3 regions of the Sphingobacterium sp. 1.A.5 genome follow, and region 3 is predicted to be linked to each of the others. Evidence: riboswitches for the same ligand, from Rfam matches in the RefSeq annotation. Region 3 holds a riboswitch; each other region holds the start of a gene.
What was found. A riboswitch is a leader RNA that binds a small molecule or an ion and turns the genes downstream of it on or off. The one in region 3 is predicted to bind S-adenosylmethionine.
Positions count from the first base shown of each region.

Region 1 (6,774 bases), on a different contig from region 3:
AATATAATTATCAATATTATGTGTTAGCTCAACCCTCCATTTCGGATTACGATTTTGACCATAAATTGAAGGAACTGGAGGCTTTGGAAATTCAATATCCTGAATTTAGAGACCCGAACTCCCCTACCCTAAAAGTTGGAGGTGATATTACACAAAGGTTTAATACTGTCCGTCACAAATGGCCGATGATGTCTTTGGGCAATACCTATAACGAACAGGAATTAAAAGATTTTGATGGAAGGGTAAGAAAAGTAGTTGGAGATCAAGTTCAGTATGTAGCTGAGTTGAAGTTCGACGGTTTATCGATCTCAATATCTTATGAAAACGGCAAACTCGTTCAGGCAGTGACACGTGGGGATGGTACACAAGGTGATGAAGTCACTAATAATGTAAAAACAATCCGCAGTATTCCACATCAATTAAGGAAAGGGAATTATCCGCCAAGTTTCGATATCCGTGGCGAGATCTTCATGCATAAATCTGCCTTTTTGAGGTTGAACAAAGAGCGTGAAGACAATGGGGAACAAACCTATGCCAACCCAAGGAATTTTGCCTCCGGCACGATCAAGCTTCAGGATTCTGGAGAGGTGGCCAAAAGACCTTTAGATTGCTTCCTGTACTTTCTGTACTGTGACAATAGAAATAAATTGTTCCATGATCATTGGCATAGCATCGAAGAAGTCAAATCTTGGGGCTTCCCAGTCTGTGAACATTCAAAACTTTGTAATTCTATTGACGAGGTCTTGGAATTCATCCATTATTGGGATGATGCCCGCCATAAACTGACTTATGAAATCGATGGCATTGTAATCAAAGTCAATGATTTCGCACAACAAGAGGAATTAGGCTTTACCGCTAAATCACCACGTTGGGCAATATCTTATAAATTCAAAGCTGAGCGCGTCGAAACAATCTTGAACAGCATTAGCTATCAGGTCGGCAGAACCGGAGCTGTTACTCCAGTTGCCAATTTAAAACCAGTTTTGTTAGCTGGTACAACGGTAAAAAGAGCTTCTTTACATAATGCAAATGAAATTGCTCGTCTGGATCTACATGAACAAGATACTGTATTTGTCGAAAAAGGAGGAGAAATAATCCCTAAAATCATCGGTGCCAACGTTGAAAAAAGACCGGAAGGAACAAAAGCATTTGAATATCCAAGTACATGTCCAGAATGTGGTACGCCATTAATTCGAGAAGAGGGCGAAGCTGTACATTATTGCCCAAATGAAGATGGCTGCAAACCTCAAATAGTAGGCAAGCTGCAGCACTTTATAGGCAGAAAAATGATGGACATTCAAGGTTTGGGAGATGAAACTATAGAAACATTCTACAAGCTTGGATTGATTCGTAAAATATCAGATATCTATACATTGATTGATAGAAAGGATGAGTTGGTCGGTATTGAACGTTTTGGTCAGAAGTCTATTGACAATATGCTCAATGGCATTGAACAATCTAAAAATAAACCTTTCGAGAAGGTGCTATTTGCTTTGGGAATTCGCCATATTGGAGAGACGGTAGCGAAAAAACTTGCACAACACTTTAAAAATATCGAGGCAATCAAGAATTCCACTGTAGACGAAATATTGTCAGTACAAGATATTGGACTCCGCATAGCAGACAGTATACATGCCTATTTGACAAATCCTGAACATTGGGAAGAGATTGAAAAACTCAAATCCTCGGGCCTGCAGTTCGAAATAGAAGAAAAAGAAATACAACTCGCCGGTGATAGTTTATCGGGCAAAACGTTTTTGATATCCGGTGTATTTGCAGAATATTCCCGGGAAGAATTGACGGAATTGATAGAGGCGCACGGTGGCAAGATGCTTAGCAGTATTTCTTCAAAGCTGAATTATTTAGTTGCCGGTGATAAAATGGGTCCATCAAAACTGGCAAAGGCAGAAAAACTTCAGATTCCAATGATTTCTGAAGCTGAACTTCTGTCAATGATTAATGAATAAAAATTAAAAATAATATATACAAACGATGAACGAGCTTCAAGGTGCGGGAGTTGCATTAGTTACTCCATTCCATGCGGACGGCACAGTAGATTACGACACTTTAGGGAATTTGATTGATTATCAAATCGAGGGAGGAATTGATTATTTGGTTTCATTGGGCACAACAGGTGAAACTGCAACATTGAATCCAGATGAACGAAAGAAGGTGTGGGAATTTACTTCTAAGCATGTCAATAAGCGTATCCCATTGGTAGCTGGAATCGGTGGCAATAATACTTTTGAAATCGTTGAACAAATCAAGAATTTTAAGGTATTGGATTACATTGCAATCTTATCAGTTTCACCATATTATAACAAACCAACGCAAGAGGGAATCTATCAACATTATAAGGCTATTGCTGAGGTTTCGAAGCTTCCGATTATTCTTTATAATGTGCCTGGCAGGACAGGAAGTAATATGAGCCCCGCTACGACGGTCAGGTTGGCTAAGGATTTCAAAAACATAGTAGCTACAAAAGAGGCTTCGGGAAATTTTTCCCAATTCAGCGAAATCTTAAGAGATAAACCAAAAGATTTTCTTTTAATCTCTGGAGATGATCCTGTTACACTTCCTATGATGGCCATGGGAGCAGCAGGAATAATTTCTGTTGTAGGCAATGCCTATCCGACAAAAGTTTCTGCATTGGCACATTTATGTAGTGAGGGTAATTTTGAAGAGGCGAGAGCTATTCATTTGGAATTATTAAGCATGATAGACCTTTGTTTTATTGAAGGAAATCCTGCAGGAGTGAAATATATTCTCGAGAAAAAAGGAATTGGAAAGGACAATGTAAGGTTACCGTTGGTACCGGTCAGTTCGAAAACGAAAGAAGCAATAGATGCAGAGATGCAGCTACTAGGATAAAAAAAATAATAGGTTGGCCATGTAGTTTGGCCAACCTTTCTTATTTTTAGGTATTCTTATTGTATCTATAGAAAAACTGAATTAACAAAATAATGGAAACAACTACCCAACAACCCAGCAAAAGGGGTTCAGGCTTTAAAAAGTTCATCAGCTGGTTTCTGCTCATTATCTTCTTGGCCTTCGCAGTATTTGTTTATTTCAAGTACTACTTTGTTTTTGGCGAGGGAGTTAAATCGGGAACTTTAAATTATGCAGTAAAAAAAGGAAATGTCTTTAAGACCTATGAAGGAAAATTGATTCAAGAAGGTATCCGCAGTCAAAATACGGGGACTGGAATTTCAAGCAATGAATTTGAATTTTCTATCGAGAGCGATTCTGTATTTAAAGTATTGGAGTTAAATAGTGGTAAGGCTTTTGATCTTCATTATAAAGAGTACCATGGTGTGCTACCTTGGCGTGGAAACACGCGTTATGTAGTGGATAAAATAATCCAAATGCATGATGCTAAGAACAACACTTTTTAAAAAACTGGTATTGAAATAACAAAATATTTGGGACCTCAAATCATTGTATGTGAATAGGCTAACAAGATTTGAGGTCTTCTTTTTTCTAAAAAAATTGCAAAATTAATTTCCGTAGCCTATATTTGCGGAGTACTTCGATAGTGGTACACTAATCATTACCTCTCTAAAAAAGATGGTCTTGATTTATAAAGAAGTGGCGAGAGACTGGCTCAATGACCCACTGGCAACCTTCAATAAGTATTGAAAAGGTGCCAATTCCTGTCCGAAGCAATAAAGCTCAGGAGCATATAAATAAAATAGACTATGACTTCAGAATTTTCAAAATCAGAATTATTGTATCTTGTCGGAAAACCGACAACAGATTCTTCTATTAAGATTAAATCCATCAACTGTATTTGTATTTCTCGAATGCGATAGTCGTCCTATGGCAGAATTATTCTTATTGAATAGAATTGTCCATACCAATTGACGACCAAATCATAGAACTCAAAGGATTTAATAATTTCATTTTACTAACATGATTAAAAAAATATAAAAATGGCAGATAATAAAAACCTAAAATTTGAAACTTTACAAGTACATGCAGGGCAAGAAGTAGATCCTACTACTGGTTCCAGAGCATTGCCTATATATCAAACTTCTTCTTATGTATTCGAAAACGCAGAACATGGAGCCAACCTTTTTGCATTGAAACAATTCGGTAATATCTATACTAGGATCATGAATCCTACTACTGATGTTTTCGAAAAACGTATAGCAGCATTAGAAGGCGGCGTAGCAGCAGTTGCTGTAGCTTCAGGTCAAGCAGCACAATTTATCGCTTTGACAAACATCCTGGAAGCAGGTGAGAATTTTGTTTCTGGTTCCAACCTTTATGGTGGTACTTATAATCAATTCAAAGTTTCCTTTAAAAGATTGGGTATCGAAGCAAGATTTGCTGAAGATACTGATGCAGATAAGATCGAAGCTTTGATCGATGACAAAACAAAAGCCATCTATGTAGAAACTATCGGCAATCCAAGCTATAATATTCCAGATTTCGAACGCATAGCTTCAGTAGCTAAGAAGCATGACCTTCCATTGATCGTTGACAATACCTTCGGTGCTGGCGGTTATTTGTTCAAGCCTTTAGAGCATGGCGCAAATGTGGTTGTAGAATCAGCAACTAAATGGATTGGCGGCCATGGAACAAGTATTGGTGGCGTAATCATTGATGGCGGTAATTATAATTGGGGCAATGGAAAATTCAAGCAATTTTCGGAACCATCGGAAGGATACCATGGTTTGGTGTTTTCAGATGTATTTGGCGAAGGTGGCCCATTTGGCAACATTCAATTTGCTATCCGTGCAAGAGTTGAAGGATTAAGAGATTTTGGCCCTGCCCTATCCCCTTTCAATTCTTTCTTGTTAGTTCAAGGATTAGAAACATTATCATTACGTGTGCAACGTCACGTTGACAACACGCTAGAGATAGCTCAATGGTTAGATGCGCATCCACAAGTAGAGCATGTAAGCTATCCAGGTTTAAAAAACCACCCATACCATCAAAACGCACAGAAATATCTGAAAAATGGATATGGAGCGGTGCTTTCATTTACCATTAAAGGTGGCGTGGAAAAAGCCAATGAATTTATTGATGCATTAGAATTGATCAGCCATTTGGCAAATGTTGGAGATGCTAAGTCATTGATTATCCATCCAGCAGCAACTACTCACCAACAGTTGAGCGCTGAAGATCAGAAAAAAGCAGGTGTAGCACCAGGTCAATTAAGGCTCTCGGTAGGTATTGAACACATTGAAGATATAAAAGCGGATTTAGCACAAGCATTTGACAAAATCAAATAAGGTGGGGGCCTTATTTGATTTTAATGGAGGAAGATAATTTATTAGAATGAGTTTAAGAACTTTCGGATATAACCAAGATTTCGAATTAGAAAGCGGAAAAAAACTGGCGAATCTTCAAATTGCGTTTCATACTTATGGAACCCTGAATGAAGACAAATCCAATGTGATATGGGTTTGCCATGCTTTGACTGCTAATTCGGATGTGTTTGATTGGTGGCCTGGATTATTTGGTGAAAACGAATTATTCAATGATAAAGACTATTATATAGTTTGTGCAAATGTTTTGGGATCGCATTATGGGACTACGAATCCCCTATCGACAAACCCAGAGACTAATTTGCCTTATTATTCGGATTTTCCTCAATTTACAATTCGTGATATCGTGCATGCTCATCAACTTTTAGCGAATCACCTAGGAATCAACGAGATCAATACCTTAATAGGAGGCTCCTTAGGAGGACAGCAAGCATTGGAATGGACAGTTTCAAAAACAATCAAAATCCATAACCTAATTGCAATTGGCACAAATGCTTTCTTTTCGCCATGGGGTATTGCTTTTAATGAGAGCCAAAGGCTTGCAATTGAAGCTGACTCGTCATTCTTTGAGAAAAAACCTGATGCAGGACTCAAAGGATTAAAAGCCGCCAGAAGTATGGCCCTACTCTCTTATAGGACCTATAATGCGTATGGTACTACCCAAGTAGAATCTGACCATGATAAAACGGATGCATATAAAGCATCGTCTTATCAATCATACCAAGGAGATAAGCTTGTCAATAGGTTCAATGCATTTTCTTATTGGTATCTCACCAAAGCAATGGATAGCCATCACTTAGGTCGCGGAAGAGGTCAGGTCGAACAAGTCCTTAACAGCATTGAAGGTGTAAATACGCTTATCATTGGAATTCCTTCGGATGTGCTGTTTCCACCGTCGGAACAAGAATTTATCGCCAAAAACATCCCTAATGCCGAATATTATGAATTACATTCATTCTTTGGCCATGACGGATTTTTAATCGAAACAAAAACACTGACTCAAGTAATCGGTAATTTCCTTGAGAAAAATAATACAAAAGCAGAAAATCAACTTAATTTAATTTAATAATAATGAGTAAGAAACTTACCATCGGGATGTTCGGATTTGGTGTGGTGGGACAAGGTTTATACGATATCATAAAAACTAAAAACCTAAACTTAGAAATAAAGAAATTTGTAATCAAAAATGCAGACAAAAAAAGAACATTGCCTGCGGAATTATTTACTACTGATGCAAATGCTATCTTGGATGATCCAGAAATCAATACGGTAGTTGAATTAATTGATGATGCTGATGCTGCTTTTGAAATCACTAAAAGAGCGCTGACAACTGGCAAAAATGTTGTTTCAGCAAATAAAAAAATGATCGCAACCCATTTGGAAGAATTGACAGAAATACAAAACCAACATGGCACCTCTCTTTTATATGAAGGAGCAGTTTGTGGTAGTATTCCTATCATCAGAAACTTAGAAGAGTATTACGATAATGAATTATTAC
Region 1 is NZ_PEBA01000064.1:186,861-193,634, reverse strand. Features, by position in the region: gene ligA (NAD-dependent DNA ligase LigA) at 1-1,967, shown strand, start outside; gene dapA (4-hydroxy-tetrahydrodipicolinate synthase) at 1,993-2,871, shown strand; gene CRT24_RS18750 (hypothetical protein) at 2,964-3,395, shown strand; SAM riboswitch class I at 3,576-3,689, shown strand; gene CRT24_RS18745 (O-acetylhomoserine aminocarboxypropyltransferase/cysteine synthase family protein) at 3,933-5,240, shown strand; gene metX (homoserine O-acetyltransferase) at 5,287-6,342, shown strand; gene CRT24_RS18735 (homoserine dehydrogenase) at 6,348-6,774, shown strand, end outside.
Region 1: linked by a shared signal. The riboswitch ahead of CRT24_RS18745 (O-acetylhomoserine aminocarboxypropyltransferase/cysteine synthase family protein) and the one ahead of CRT24_RS20320 (5-oxoprolinase) in region 3 are both predicted to bind S-adenosylmethionine.

Region 2 (6,774 bases), on a different contig from region 3:
AGATCCCTAACAGATTCCTCAATGACTTGGTTATTTCTTGAACGACCACTTGTAACCGGCAAAAAATTGATTTCGATACTGCCCTGAGGTTTTTCGGGGTCGGTTTTGGATATAGGAATCAGTTGTTCGCTATTTTCATAAGCTTTAATCAATAAATTGTTATTGCCTAATGAATTCCACCAGACTAAACCTTCCTCAGATAACCCTTCCGCTACCTTTTCATTAAGAACCGCCTGCATCAATTTGGGTATCTTATCAAACAAATAATTGTTAAGCTTGATTATATTTGGAAGACTCCTATAGTTGGTGTCTAATGTGCCGTTCTCAATAAAATCAACGACATTATGCTCTGATAAATGAAAATGGTTTGAAACCTGTTGATCGATTTGCTGCAAGAGAATACGCCAATCTCCATTTCTCCAACGATAAATGCTCTGCTTTACATCTCCTACAACCAAATGCTCACTTATTTTTCCTGTAGCTACAGAAAGGGCATTTAATAATAACGGACTGTAATTTTTCCATTGAATTCTGGAAGTGTCCTGAAACTCGTCAAATAAAAAATAATTATACCTATTACCTATCTTTTCCCAGATAAAAGTTGGATCAGCATGCTCATCTAAACCTAGTTTATTCAATAAAATCTGTGCATCCGATATCAATTGAGCAGAATTTTCCTTCCTCCATAAACTCAACAAATCGCTCATCTCCTTAAGTAATCTCAAAAAATACAGATTCGTATGCACCGACTGGTAACCAATATAGCTGGCAAAATGTTGTTGAAGGGTTAATATGGCATCCAATGCCGGTTTTATACCTGATATATATTCATAACGAACGACTTTATTGGAATCTGTGAAGGCATCTTCATTATCAGCCAATTCAGAAAACTTGTCGAAAACCTTACTCTGTATATCAGAAATCGATATTTTTCGAACATCGATATTCAACTTGCTAGTTGATACAAACTTATTTCTGGATTTTCCTTTCATCTCTGTTTCATCAACCCCTAAACTTTGATAAACAGATTTATATGTTTCTAAACTTTGGGAAAGTGCTTCTAAAAATGAATTCGTTTTATCCTCTATTTCTTTATTCAAAAGATTGAAAATCTTATTCGTGTCAGAAGAAATCATAAAGCTGTCAAACTCCTGAAAATTCTCCGAAAAGATTAAACCAGCCAACCCCATTAATTGTTGACGGTAGTTCCAATTTTCATTGTTGCTGATTTTTTGCTCTGCATAGCTGATGATCCATTCCAACAACTCTGGTCGCTCATCCAATAACTGATTTAACATCACTGTCAAATCTCTTTTCACTTTATTGGTGTTCATTTCTATGGCATAGCCAGAATCTAAATTCAGCTCGTATGTAAAACTCCAAATTACCTTTTGAGAGAATCCATCAATAGTACTTACTGAAAAATGACTGTAGTCATGAAGGATTCGGCGGTAAACCCTATTTGCTTTCTCTTGAATTGTAATCCTATCCCATGACCCAACCTGTTGTAATTGAGATCTATATTGTTCAATTTCATCACTATCAGCACCTGTCGCCAAGCCGTGAAGAACTGTCATAATCCGATGTTTCATCTCAGCAGTAGCCTTGTTTGTAAAAGTTACTGCCAAAATTTCCCTATAGCTACTTTCCTTAGATAACAATAAAGTCAAATAATGAACCGTTAAACTGAAGGTTTTCCCAGATCCAGCAGAGGCCTTTACAATTTTTAATGGAGCAATTCTTTGCATAAAACGACAATAATTAGAAGAGCTTGAATATCGGAAAATTTTAGAATTAAGTAGTAAGTATTTAGTATTTAGAATGTGAATTGGCTATAAAGTAGTTGATAAATTCGTTGCTTAATCACTTTGTAAAACATTATAAATGTCTAAATACTAAATACTTTGTTCTAAATACTATTTTTTGTATCTTTGCGTCCCCTCCTGCATGTAGCACGGGGGATATGTTGAATACATAAATAAAATTAAAACATGGCAACTAAAATCAGATTGCAAAGACACGGTAAAAAAGGAAAACCTTTTTACCATGTAGTAGTAGCAGACGCACGTTCACCACGTGATGGTAAGTTCATTGAGCGTTTAGGTTCTTATAACCCTAACACTAACCCAGCAACAATTATCTTGGATTTCGAGAAATCATTGGACTGGATGAACAAAGGTGCTCAACCTACTGACACTGTTCGCGCTATCCTTTCTTACAAAGGTGTATTGTACAAAAAACACTTACAAGGTGGTGTGAAAAAAGGTGCTTTTGATGAAGCTAAAGCTGAAGAGCTTTTCGCAGCTTGGACTGAAGGAAAAGATGCACAAATCGAAGGCAAAAAATCAGGCTTGGCAAAATCTAAAGATGATGCTAAAAAAGCTGCTCTAGCTGCTGAAGCTAAGAAAAAAGAAGAAAAAGCTGCCGCTATCGCTGCTAAAAATGCCCCTGTTGCTGAAGAAACAGCTACAGAAGAAGCAGAAGAAGCTGCTGATGCTGCAGAAAACACTGAAGAAACTGAAGGTTAATCCTTACTCTAAAGTATTTGAAAATGCCGGTCTAATCTTAGATCGGCTTTTTTTATAAATACAAACTCCAGAAAAAGGATAAATTAGGAACATTAAATAATACCTATTAATAATTCGTATTTTTGCAAATTAATTTTAAAGTATGACTAAGGATCAGTGTTTTTATATAGGATATATTAGCAAAACCAGAGGGTTGAAAGGAGAAGTCCAAATGTTCTTCGAGTTCGATAATTACATGGACTTGGATTTGGAAATGGTGTTCTTGGAAATAGATAAAAAATTAGTCCCTTTCTTCGTAGATAAAATTAAACTGCAGAATAATAGCACTGCCTATGTCAATTTTGAAGATATTGACCATATCGATAAAGCCCAACCTTTATTAAGAAAAAGCGTATATCTGCCAAATGACAAAATGCCCGAACGTGATCCTGATGATTTTACATACCATGATTTAGTCGGATTTATAGCAATTGAAGAAGGCGAAGGAGAACTGGGAGAAATAACTCATGTACAAGAAATGCCCCAACAATTTATAGCAACAGTGGATATTGATGGTAGAGATGCTATGTTCCCACTAAATGAAGATTTTATTGTGGGTATAGATCCTGAAGAAAAAATAATCGTCCTCAAGTTACCTGAAGGATTGATAGATATGTATTTGGAATAAAAAAGAAGGGAATTCATGCGAATTCCCTTCTTTTTTTGCATAACATTTTGAGATTAAGTTGCTAATAACGATATTAGCCCTCGCTTATAGAGAAAGGCAGAGGGAATAGACCCGCTGAAGCCTTAGCAACCTGACACCAGTCAAGGTGCTACATTCTACCCCGATTAGGGAAAGATAAGCCAAAGAATCAGGATCCGCTGTGTTCTCTCTAAGCCTTAATATATTTTTATGAAAATCGTAGATCATATCAAAAACGCGAAAGGCAAGACGTTATATTCTTTTGAGCTGTTACCGCCTGCAAAAGGACAGGGAATTCAAAGTATCTTTCAAACAATGGACGAACTTATGGAATTCAAACCTCCCTTTATCGACGTGACCTACCATCGCGAAGATTACCTCTACAAACAGCACGCTAATGGATTGTTGGAAAGGGTATCCTATAGAAAACGTCCAGGAACAGTAGCAATCTGCGCCGCAATCATGAGTAAATATAAAGTCGATGCAGTACCTCATTTGATTTGTGGTGGTTTCACTAAAGAAGAAACCGAAAATGCTCTCATTGACTTGAATTTCTTAGGTATTGACAACGTATTGGTACTAAGAGGAGATGCTAGAAAAGGTGATGCAGATTTTATCCCAACACCTGGAGGACATGCTTATGCTACAGACCTCCTAAGACAAGTAGTGGATATGAATGAAGGATCATATCTGCATGAAGATATAGGAAGCTCCGAAAAAACAAACTTCTGTATAGGTGTCGCTGGCTACCCAGAAAAACACTTCGAATCCCCAAACTTCAATACTGACTTTAAATGGTTGAAGAAAAAAGTAGAAATGGGAGCAGAGTTTATCGTAACTCAGATGTTTTTCAATGTAGAGAAATATAAAGAGTTCGTAACGAAATGCCGCGAGAATGATATACATGTGCCTATTATTCCCGGATTAAAACCATTGACAACAAAAAAACAACTTATAACACTACCTCGGATATTCCACCTAGATATTCCCGAAGATTTAAGCGATGCAGTCGAATCCTGCAAAACAAATGCTGATGTAAGACAAGTTGGAGAAGAATGGCTAGTACAACAATGTAAAGAATTAATTGATTTTGGAGTTCCAGTCCTGCATTTCTACACCATGAGTAACCCAGGGCCAACCAAAAAAATCGTAGAGAAATTAGTATAGGATATAATCCATTATTATAAATAATATACAAATAGGCGAATGAGAAATCATTCGCCTGTTTTTTTTACCGCTGTTAAATATTGTTAAGGTGAGATTCTTATAGATATACTTTCTTAAATTTATTTGATAACTAACCATGTATTATGAACTATAATAAAATCAACAATTATCTTGGATGGCTTTGTGGATTCATTGCCCTTCTAGTATATTCTTTTACTGTAGAAAGATCAGTGAGCTGGTGGGATACTGGTGAATTTATTGCAGCAAGTAAAAATCTAGAAGTTGTTCACCAACCTGGTGCACCTTTATTTCTAATGATCCAAAACTTATTCTCAAATTTTGCTCTCGGAAATAATTCCAATATCGCTCTATGGATGAATATTGGATCATCAACTTGTTCTGCTCTGACCATTGTTTTTCTTTTTTGGACTATTACAGCCTTGGCTAGAAAAATTGTTTTGGGAAATAAAGAAGGTTCATCAATCCAATACATCCAAATATTCTCAGCAGGTATAGTGGGTGCATTAGCCTATAGCTTTACAGATTCATTTTGGTATTCGGCAGTTGAGTCGGAGGTTTATGCTATGTCTTCACTCTGTACAGCGATTGTATTCTGGTTAGCACTTAAATGGGAGCGAAGAGCAGATAACCCAGACTCCAATAAATGGCTTTTATTGATCGCTTTTGTTATGGGATTATCAATTGGTGTCCATTTATTAAACCTTCTAACAATCCCCGCCTTAGCATTGATGATCTATTTTAGAAAAGCAAAACATGTTAACTGGAAAGGAGCAGTGATATCGTTTGGTTGGGGCGTCCTTGCGTTAGCATTTATTTTGTGGGGAGTTATTCAGTATTCAGTACGAATAGCATCAAATTTTGATGTGTTTTTCGTGAATACGTTAGGCCTGCCTTTCGGAACAGGTATAGCATTTTTTATTTTGTTAATCATAGCTTGTGCAGTTTATGGCATAATATACTCAATTAAGACAAACAAACCATTATTGAATTTGATAATTCTAGGAATCTGTTTGCTTTGCTTTGGTTTTACTTCTTTTAGTATGGTTTTAATTAGAGCACAAACAAATATTGCTTTAAACAATTATCAGCCAGATAATGCTTTTTCATTTTTAAGCTATTTAAGTAGAGAACAATATATATCCGAACCATTATTTAAAGGACCAACATTTAATTCAAATATTATTGATGTAAATGAAGGCAAAACATATAGAAAAGATGAAAAACAATATGCTGAGATTGATTATGTAAAGGGGTATGAATATGATAAACAAGTTCTTTTTCCGCGATTATATAGTAGTAAACATGCTGATTTTTATAAGCAATATTTAAATTTATCAGAGGGAGAAACTCCAACCATTACAGATAACTTGAAGTTCTTCTTCAATTATCAAATTGGACATATGTATTCTCGGTATTTTATGTGGAATTTCGTCGGTCGCCAAAATGATACCCCTGGACAAGGTGAAATTACATCCGGAAATTGGATCTCAGGAGTAAATTTTTTAGATGAACTTCGGCTTCCTGGAATAAATACTGCACCGGAATACATGAAAAATGACCCTAGTAGAAATACCTATTTTTTCCTGCCATTAATATTAGGAATTATAGGTGCACTTTGGCAATTAAAGAAAAATAAGAAAGATACAGCAATTGTTGCCCTGATGTTCTTTTTCACCGGTTTGGCCATAGTTATTTATTTAAATCAATCACCTTTACAGCCTAGAGAACGTGATTATTCCTATGCAGGATCATTTTATGTGTTTGCAATTTGGATTGGGTTGGGAGTTTTAGGAATTATTGATTATTTAAAAACAAAGGCTCAGCGAATTTCAATCAGTACATTGACATATTCTACTGCTGCAATATGTATCCTAGCAGGTCCAATTTTATTGGTAAAGGAGAATTGGGATGACCATGACCGCTCCGAAAGAAATATGACCAGAGAAGTAGCATTAAATACTTTAAATTCTTGCGAACCAAATGCAATCGTAATTACTTACGGAGATAACGATACCTTTCCTTTGTGGTATCTGCAGGGAGTCGAAGGTATACGTACAGATGTTCGTGTCCTGAATTACGGATACCTCCAGTCAGATTGGTATGTAAAACAAGCAATGGAAGATATCAACCAATCAGAAGCATTGCCTATTGGCTTTAGCCATGATAAAGTGAAAAAAGGAATAAGAGATGGAATACAGGTAATGGACTTTGGAATTGAAGGATATTCAGATGTTGACAAACTATTAGAAGTTATGCTGTCTGACAATAAAAAAGACATGTTGGAAACTAGTAGGGGAGAGTTTGTAAACGTAATGCCTAATCGCAGACTTCAGTTGAAAATCAATAAAAACCAGGTAATAGAGAACGCCAATG
Region 2 is NZ_PEBA01000012.1:59,220-65,993, reverse strand. Features, by position in the region: gene CRT24_RS07335 (exodeoxyribonuclease V subunit beta) at 1-1,748, opposite strand, end outside; gene CRT24_RS07330 (30S ribosomal protein S16) at 1,992-2,528, shown strand; gene rimM (ribosome maturation factor RimM) at 2,671-3,195, shown strand; SAM riboswitch class I at 3,277-3,376, shown strand; gene CRT24_RS07320 (methylenetetrahydrofolate reductase) at 3,424-4,380, shown strand; gene CRT24_RS07315 (protein O-mannosyl-transferase family) at 4,524-6,774, shown strand, end outside.
Region 2: linked by a shared signal. The riboswitch ahead of CRT24_RS07320 (methylenetetrahydrofolate reductase) and the one ahead of CRT24_RS20320 (5-oxoprolinase) in region 3 are both predicted to bind S-adenosylmethionine.

Region 3 (6,774 bases):
AAGTGTCCTGGAAAACTTGCTGGTGCAATTCATACCACACCTCTGTTTCCTTAGCAAACCAATTCATCATTGAATCGTTTTGCAAATAATAATAGATGTTAAAATGCGGCGTATCATACACCTTGAAGTCCAATTTCTTGTACCTCATTTTATTTTGACCAAAATACTGCGCTTCCGATTGATTCGGAAACAAGGTCCACAAAATGGTGAATACAAGGCTTAAACTAAATATTCTTGCAAAGAGTTGACGGTTAAATCTCATAACTAATTATTAGTCAATAAAAATAATAAAATCAATTCAATTAAAAGGGCTAATTCGTTTCCTCTTGTTCCTCTTGTTGTTGATTAGATTCTCCTCGGTTCAATAAATCTGGCAAAACTATGTTTGGCATCTCAGCATCTGGATTTAGACCTTCATCCGAACTACTATCCTGACGAACGCGGATTCTTGGTCCTGGGCAGTTATATTTCTTAGTAACCTCTACCTTGGCTTCCGGAAATTTACCCAATGTAACACCTAGTTCAGGATGCTTATAGAGTTCTTCCATAAATAACGCATAAATAGGCAATGCAGTTTTCGAACCTTCTCCCGTAGCAGAACTTTTAAAATGAATACTCTGCTCATCACAACCAACCCAAACTCCAGCAACTAAATCCTTGGTAACACCCATGTACCAACCATCCACATAATCTGATGATGTACCAGTTTTACCACCAATTTGGTTTTCATCCTTAAACAGATCCCATTCCCACAACGCTTGAGAAGTACCACCTGATTCTTCAATAGTGCCTCTCAACATGTATCCCATTAACCAAGCATTCTCTGGTGTAATAGCTTGTTTAGTTGAGGTCTTGAATTCAGCAATCACTTTGCCGTCTTTATCCTCAATCCTAGAAACCAAAACCGGTTCAGTCCGCTTACCTTCATTCATAAATGTACTGTACCCACGCACCATCTCAAAGACCGAAACATCATTTGAACCTAATCCAACAGAAGGAACTGATTCCAACTTACTGTCAATACCACATAAATGAGCCATTTCTACTACTTTATCCCAACCAACCTTCTCAGTTATTTGAGCGGTAACAGTATTCAATGAACGAGCCATGGCATGTCTTAGCGACAGCTCACTGTGAGAAAATGACCAATCCGCATTCTTAGGCTCCCATATTTCGTGCTCACCCTTGTTGTTGATGAACTCAATCTTAACAGGTTTATCTTCAAATTTATCACATGGGGTCATACCAGACTCCAATGCAGCAGCATAGGCAAATGGTTTAAATGTAGATCCAGCTTGGCGCTTCGCTTGGTTCACGTGATCAAATTTGTAATAGTTGTGGTTGATTCCGCCAATCCAAACCTTGATATCTCCATTGTATGGATCCATGGCCATCATTCCTGTATTCAACATAGTCAAGTAATGTTTCAAGGAATCCATGGTAGAATAATTTACCTTTTCCATTCCTTCCCATGTAAAAACTTCCATGTCCTTCTTCTTATTCAGCTCCTCAAAAACCTTAGCCTCATCTTTATATTTTTTCATTAAGGAGGCATAGATTGGTAATTTCTTGGCATGATCTTCCAAAAAATTTGGTACTACATTCCCTTCTTTGTCTCTCCAAGGCAAATCATTCCCCCAAACATTATCTAATCTTTGCTGAAGCTCCTTCATTTTTACAGCTACGACATCCTCAGCAATTTTTTGCATTCTTGAATCAATCGTAGTATATATTTTCAATCCGCTGGTGTAGATATCAACCTCATTTTCTTTTGCCCAGTCTTCCAACCATTTTTCAACGGCATTCCTTAAATATGAATCATTGGAATTTCGCACTTCTTGATTATTCAAATCAAGACCTAGTGAATCTTTGCTCAACTTCGCAACTTCCTCTTGTTTCAAATAACCTTCTTTTGCCATTTGACCCAAAACAACATTTCTTCGTTGGAGGGCATTTTTAGGGTTTCTGATTGGATTGTATAAAGTAGTACCTTTGAGCATACCCACTAAAACAGCAGCCTCATTAACCGTTATATCACTCGGGTATTTGTCAAAATAACGAACGGATGCCGATTTGATCCCGTAAGCATTGTTACTAAAGGAAACCGTATTAAGATACATTGTCAATATTTCTTCCTTGCTATATTTGCTTTCCAATTTAAAAGCGGTCATCCACTCTTTATATTTTGTGACGATCAAACCTATCCCTGGGATTTTACCCAATAAACCTTGGGAATCTTGATACCTTGTTCTGTATAGATTTTTTGCAAGTTGCTGAGTTATAGTACTGGCGCCACGGTCACTTCCACTTAAGGTTGAAAAAATACCACCAAACAAACCCAAGAAATCAACTCCGTGATGCTTCATAAAGCGAACATCCTCGGTTGCAATCAAAGCATTTATAATATTGGGAGAAATACTGTCAAATGGAACTGGATCCCGATCCTGTTTGTAATATCTAGCGATCAATACAGAATCTGCAGTATATAGTTCAGAAGAAACATTTAGTTCGGGTAATAAAATTTCTTTTTTTGTCGGTGAAGAACCGAACAAGCCTAGAAAGTTAATTTGAACTGCGCACGTAAATAAAATAACAAAGTAAATAACAATCAGTGCGATGCGCAAAAATTTGTTCCGAACACGTTTAAACATACGGTAAATATGAACAAAACTTTGGAAAAAATTACATCAATTCGCCTAAAAAGGAAGCTTTACCAGAAAATTAACGAATTTTAACAAATGAGTTTTTTGGTTTTTAACTAGGCTGTTTATCCGACAATTATAATAGCAAAAACTGTACCTAAAACAGTTTTTGTTACCATAAACTTTACCTTATTAAATATATTTACCTATTTTTACGTGATTTATTATTGGGGACATGTTAAAACAAACTTTACAGCAAAAACTATTACAAAAACTTTCACCGCAACAAATTCAATTCATCAAATTGCTACAGGTGCCAACAGTTTCATTGGACGCCCGCATAAAAGAAGAATTAGAAGAAAACCCTGCGCTGGAGGACGGTAGTTTGACTAACATGAACGACCCTGTAGAAGAATACCCCGATAAAGATCCGGATGATGACTTCAACATGGAAGAAAACAGCTATGAAGATGAATTCAGTGTTGATGAATATATCCAAGAAGATGATTACAAAGACTATGGCGGTGGATATGACCATGATGATGAAGACGGAAAAAAGGAAATCCCAATCGCAGTACAAGATTCCTTCTACGAAAATCTACAAAATCAACTTGACCTACTAGCACTATCTGATAAAGATTATATAGTTGGTCAACAAATAATCGGTTCTCTTGATGACGATGGTTACTTAAGGAGACCTATCCTATCTTTGATCGACGACCTTGCGTTTTCACAAAATGTAATTGTGGAAGAAGAAGACGTCGAAGAAATGCTCAAGATTGTTCAATCATTTGACCCTGCCGGCATTGGAGCAAGGAATCTTCAGGAATGCTTGGCAATCCAGTTAAGAAAGAAAGATCTCACAAACCCGATTATCCAACAAGCAATGATGGTCGTGGAAAATTACCTTGATGAATTCACGAAGAAACATTACGATAAAATCGAAAAGCAATTAGGTGTAAACTCTGAGGAGCTGAAAGAAATCGTCAATGAAATCCTGAAATTGAATCCTAAGCCAGGTGATTCAGGTGCAGCTGCAGGAAAACAATTGCAGATTATCCCTGACTTCCATATCTCCAATAATGATGGTGTCCTTCACTTGACATTAAATGGCAGAAACGCCCCTGAACTAAGGGTTTCAAGGTCCTATCAAGAAATGTTTGAGCATTACGAAAAAGCTGAAAAAAACGACAAAAAAATGCGTGAAGCAGTTCAGTTCGTTAAACAGAAACTTGATTCCGCAAAATGGTTTATCGATGCTATTAAACAAAGACAACAGACTCTTTTGAAAACCATGAATGCTATCATGGAATATCAATATGACTACTTCCTAACTGGCGACGACAGAATGCTTAAACCAATGATCTTAAAGGATATAGCCGACAAGATCGAAATGGATATTTCAACTGTATCCCGTGTTGCCAACTCTAAATATGTGCAAACAGAATTCGGAACTTTCTTATTAAAATCATTCTTCTCAGAAGCTATTCAGACAGAATCTGGGGAAGAAGTTTCTAACAAAGAAGTGAAAAAGATCCTTGAAGAGTGTATTGCTAATGAAGACAAGAGAAAACCTTTAGCAGATGAGAAATTAACCGAAATCCTGAAGGAAAAAGGTTATTCAATCGCAAGGCGTACTGTTGCTAAATACCGTGAAGCAATGAACATACCGGTAGCACGTTTAAGAAAAGAATTATAAAATTTTATTTTCACTTGCATATTAAAATATAATCTACTAAGTTTGTAGAGTATTCAGAATTGCACGAGCAATACCAACCGAGTGAAAGACACCGCGGTGGTAAATCGATACGGGCGGCAAGCCAAAATAAAAGAATATTGCAAGGTCTTAAAATAGACTCCTCTGAATGCAATTATGGTTAAACCCTTTAAACATTAATTGTATGTCCAACACAAAACCCTTACAACAACACCTAGTGGAACAATTTCACCACTACAGCACCAATGAATTGGTAATTCTAAACAATGACTTGGTTAGATCAAACTGGGGCAAAAATAAAACAGCTTTCAGAACTGCTTTGTTGAGCACCCTATCTAAACGAGGAATTGATCTCTCCGCAATAATCAGCACCGAAGATGGATTTACTCAAATACAACGAGTACCAGTCAGATTATCAGAAAATAGACTCATTCCGGAATAGGTAGAAATAGACATTAGACAATAGACATTAGACATAAAAAATGGTATGACGCCACAAATGTCTATAGCCTATTGTCTATTGTCTTCGTTTTAGCAGTCTAAGGCTCAATAGTCTTAAGCATATTGTAGTATGTTTTTTTGTCTGTTGTCTTATGTCTTATGTCTAAAGTCTCACATCTCACATCTCACATCTCATATCTCCCTAAAGCATACAAAGCAAAAGTCCCAAGCCAATGACTTCCCATATAATCATCTTTTGCGCTTAAATTTCCAATGGAGAAATTGAAATGTTCAACAGCATCTTTTTTCAAGTGCTCCAATGCAGGGTCCATTTTCGAAATCCCAAAAAGACAAGCCGCTCTACTATAATTTAACCCATCCAAGTGGACTAACTTACCATCACTCCTATCTTTCACTATTGCAGGTTCTAATTTAAATTCATCATTGAATAAATCAGGCATAAAAGATTTCAACCACGTAATGTATTCTGATTTATCCAAAACTTTGCTCATCAAATATGCTTCTTCCAAACAAGGTGATAAAAAGTCGTATCCACTAGGTTCATAAGCTAGATTACAATTCTTGTCATCCTTGAACAATCGAATAGAATTTTCCTTTAATGCTTGTTTAAAAGAATCATCGCCTACTGTATTGGCATAATCCAAGGATAACGAAAGACTGAAGGCTGAATTATCATGCTGTCCTGCACGGATCGGGTAGACCAACTTTGGAAGATATTCTTTATAGCGAGTAACCAACAGATCGACCAGTGGTTGAAGTGAGGATTTCCATCTTTTGGCATCCGCATCCTCCCAAGTAGACAATTCTTCCTGTAATTTAAACAACCAAGCCCAACCATAGGTCCTTTCAAAGCTCAAATTATTTTTATCATTGAAAAAGGCTAATTCCACAGCTACATTCTCTGGCGTAATATGCTGATTCAATGCCGCTCTTACCTTTCCGTCAGCGTCCAGACCTGGAAACTGCTTCATCAATTTTACGATCGACCAGTAACCATGGACTGAGGAATGCCAGTCAAAACAGCCATAAAAAATTGGCCTTAAACTTTTTGGACTTTTCAGGTCAGCATCCGACCCTAATACCTGACCAAGTTTATTTGGATACTCCACTTCGATACAATGAGTCGGCATGGAGAAAATAATCTTAGATAAATTTTCGTCCAACTTAATTTCCTCAACAGTAATCTTTTCATTGGTTTTATCTCCACTTTTACATCCTGCGAGCAACAACGCTACAACTATAAAAATGTTTAAACATAATTTATTCATACAGAAAATTTTGGCAATATATTTGAGTTCTAAAAATAACATTTATAAACTAAAACATTCTACAAAATGAACATTAGTGACTTAATTTCAGGCAGCATCGGATCGCAAGCTACTGAAGGTATATCAGAAAAATTGGGGATTGATAAAAACCAAACTCAGTGGGTAGTTTCTGCCGCAATTCCATTAATGATGTCTGCATTAAATTATAATGCACAAAAAAGTCCTGAAAGGGCTCAAGGCATTCAACAAGCTATTGACACCAAAGGTTCTGGTGGCATCTTGGAAAACCTAGCCGGACTGTTTAACCAAGGTCCAACAGAAGATGAGGATCAAATGGTGAACAATATCTTTGGTAAAAACACTGATAATGTAAAAGAATCTCTATCTGAAAAATCAGGAATCAGTGTAGGTAAAATTGGCGGAATCCTTGCCTTGTTGGCTCCATTGGTAATGGCTTATTTGAACAAGCAAAAACAATCTCAAGGAGAGTCAGGATCTGGAGGCGGTTTAGGCGACTTATTAGGAAATATCTTAGGTGGTGGATCATCGAATGCAGGCTCTTCGGGTGGTGGAATTGGAGACCTAATTGGTAGTGTACTGGGAGGTGGATCTCAAGCAAATGACCAAGCTCCTACAAATTCTTCACAACCGAATATCTCTGGTGGTCTTGGTGATCTAGTTGGAC
Region 3 is NZ_PEBA01000066.1:126,651-133,424, reverse strand. Features, by position in the region: gene CRT24_RS20335 (DPP IV N-terminal domain-containing protein) at 1-148, opposite strand, end outside; gene CRT24_RS20330 (transglycosylase domain-containing protein) at 312-2,651, opposite strand; gene rpoN (RNA polymerase factor sigma-54) at 2,878-4,341, shown strand; SAM-I-IV-variant riboswitch at 4,386-4,480, shown strand; gene CRT24_RS20320 (5-oxoprolinase) at 4,544-4,801, shown strand; gene CRT24_RS20315 (DUF2891 domain-containing protein) at 4,986-6,089, opposite strand; gene CRT24_RS20310 (DUF937 domain-containing protein) at 6,156-6,774, shown strand, end outside.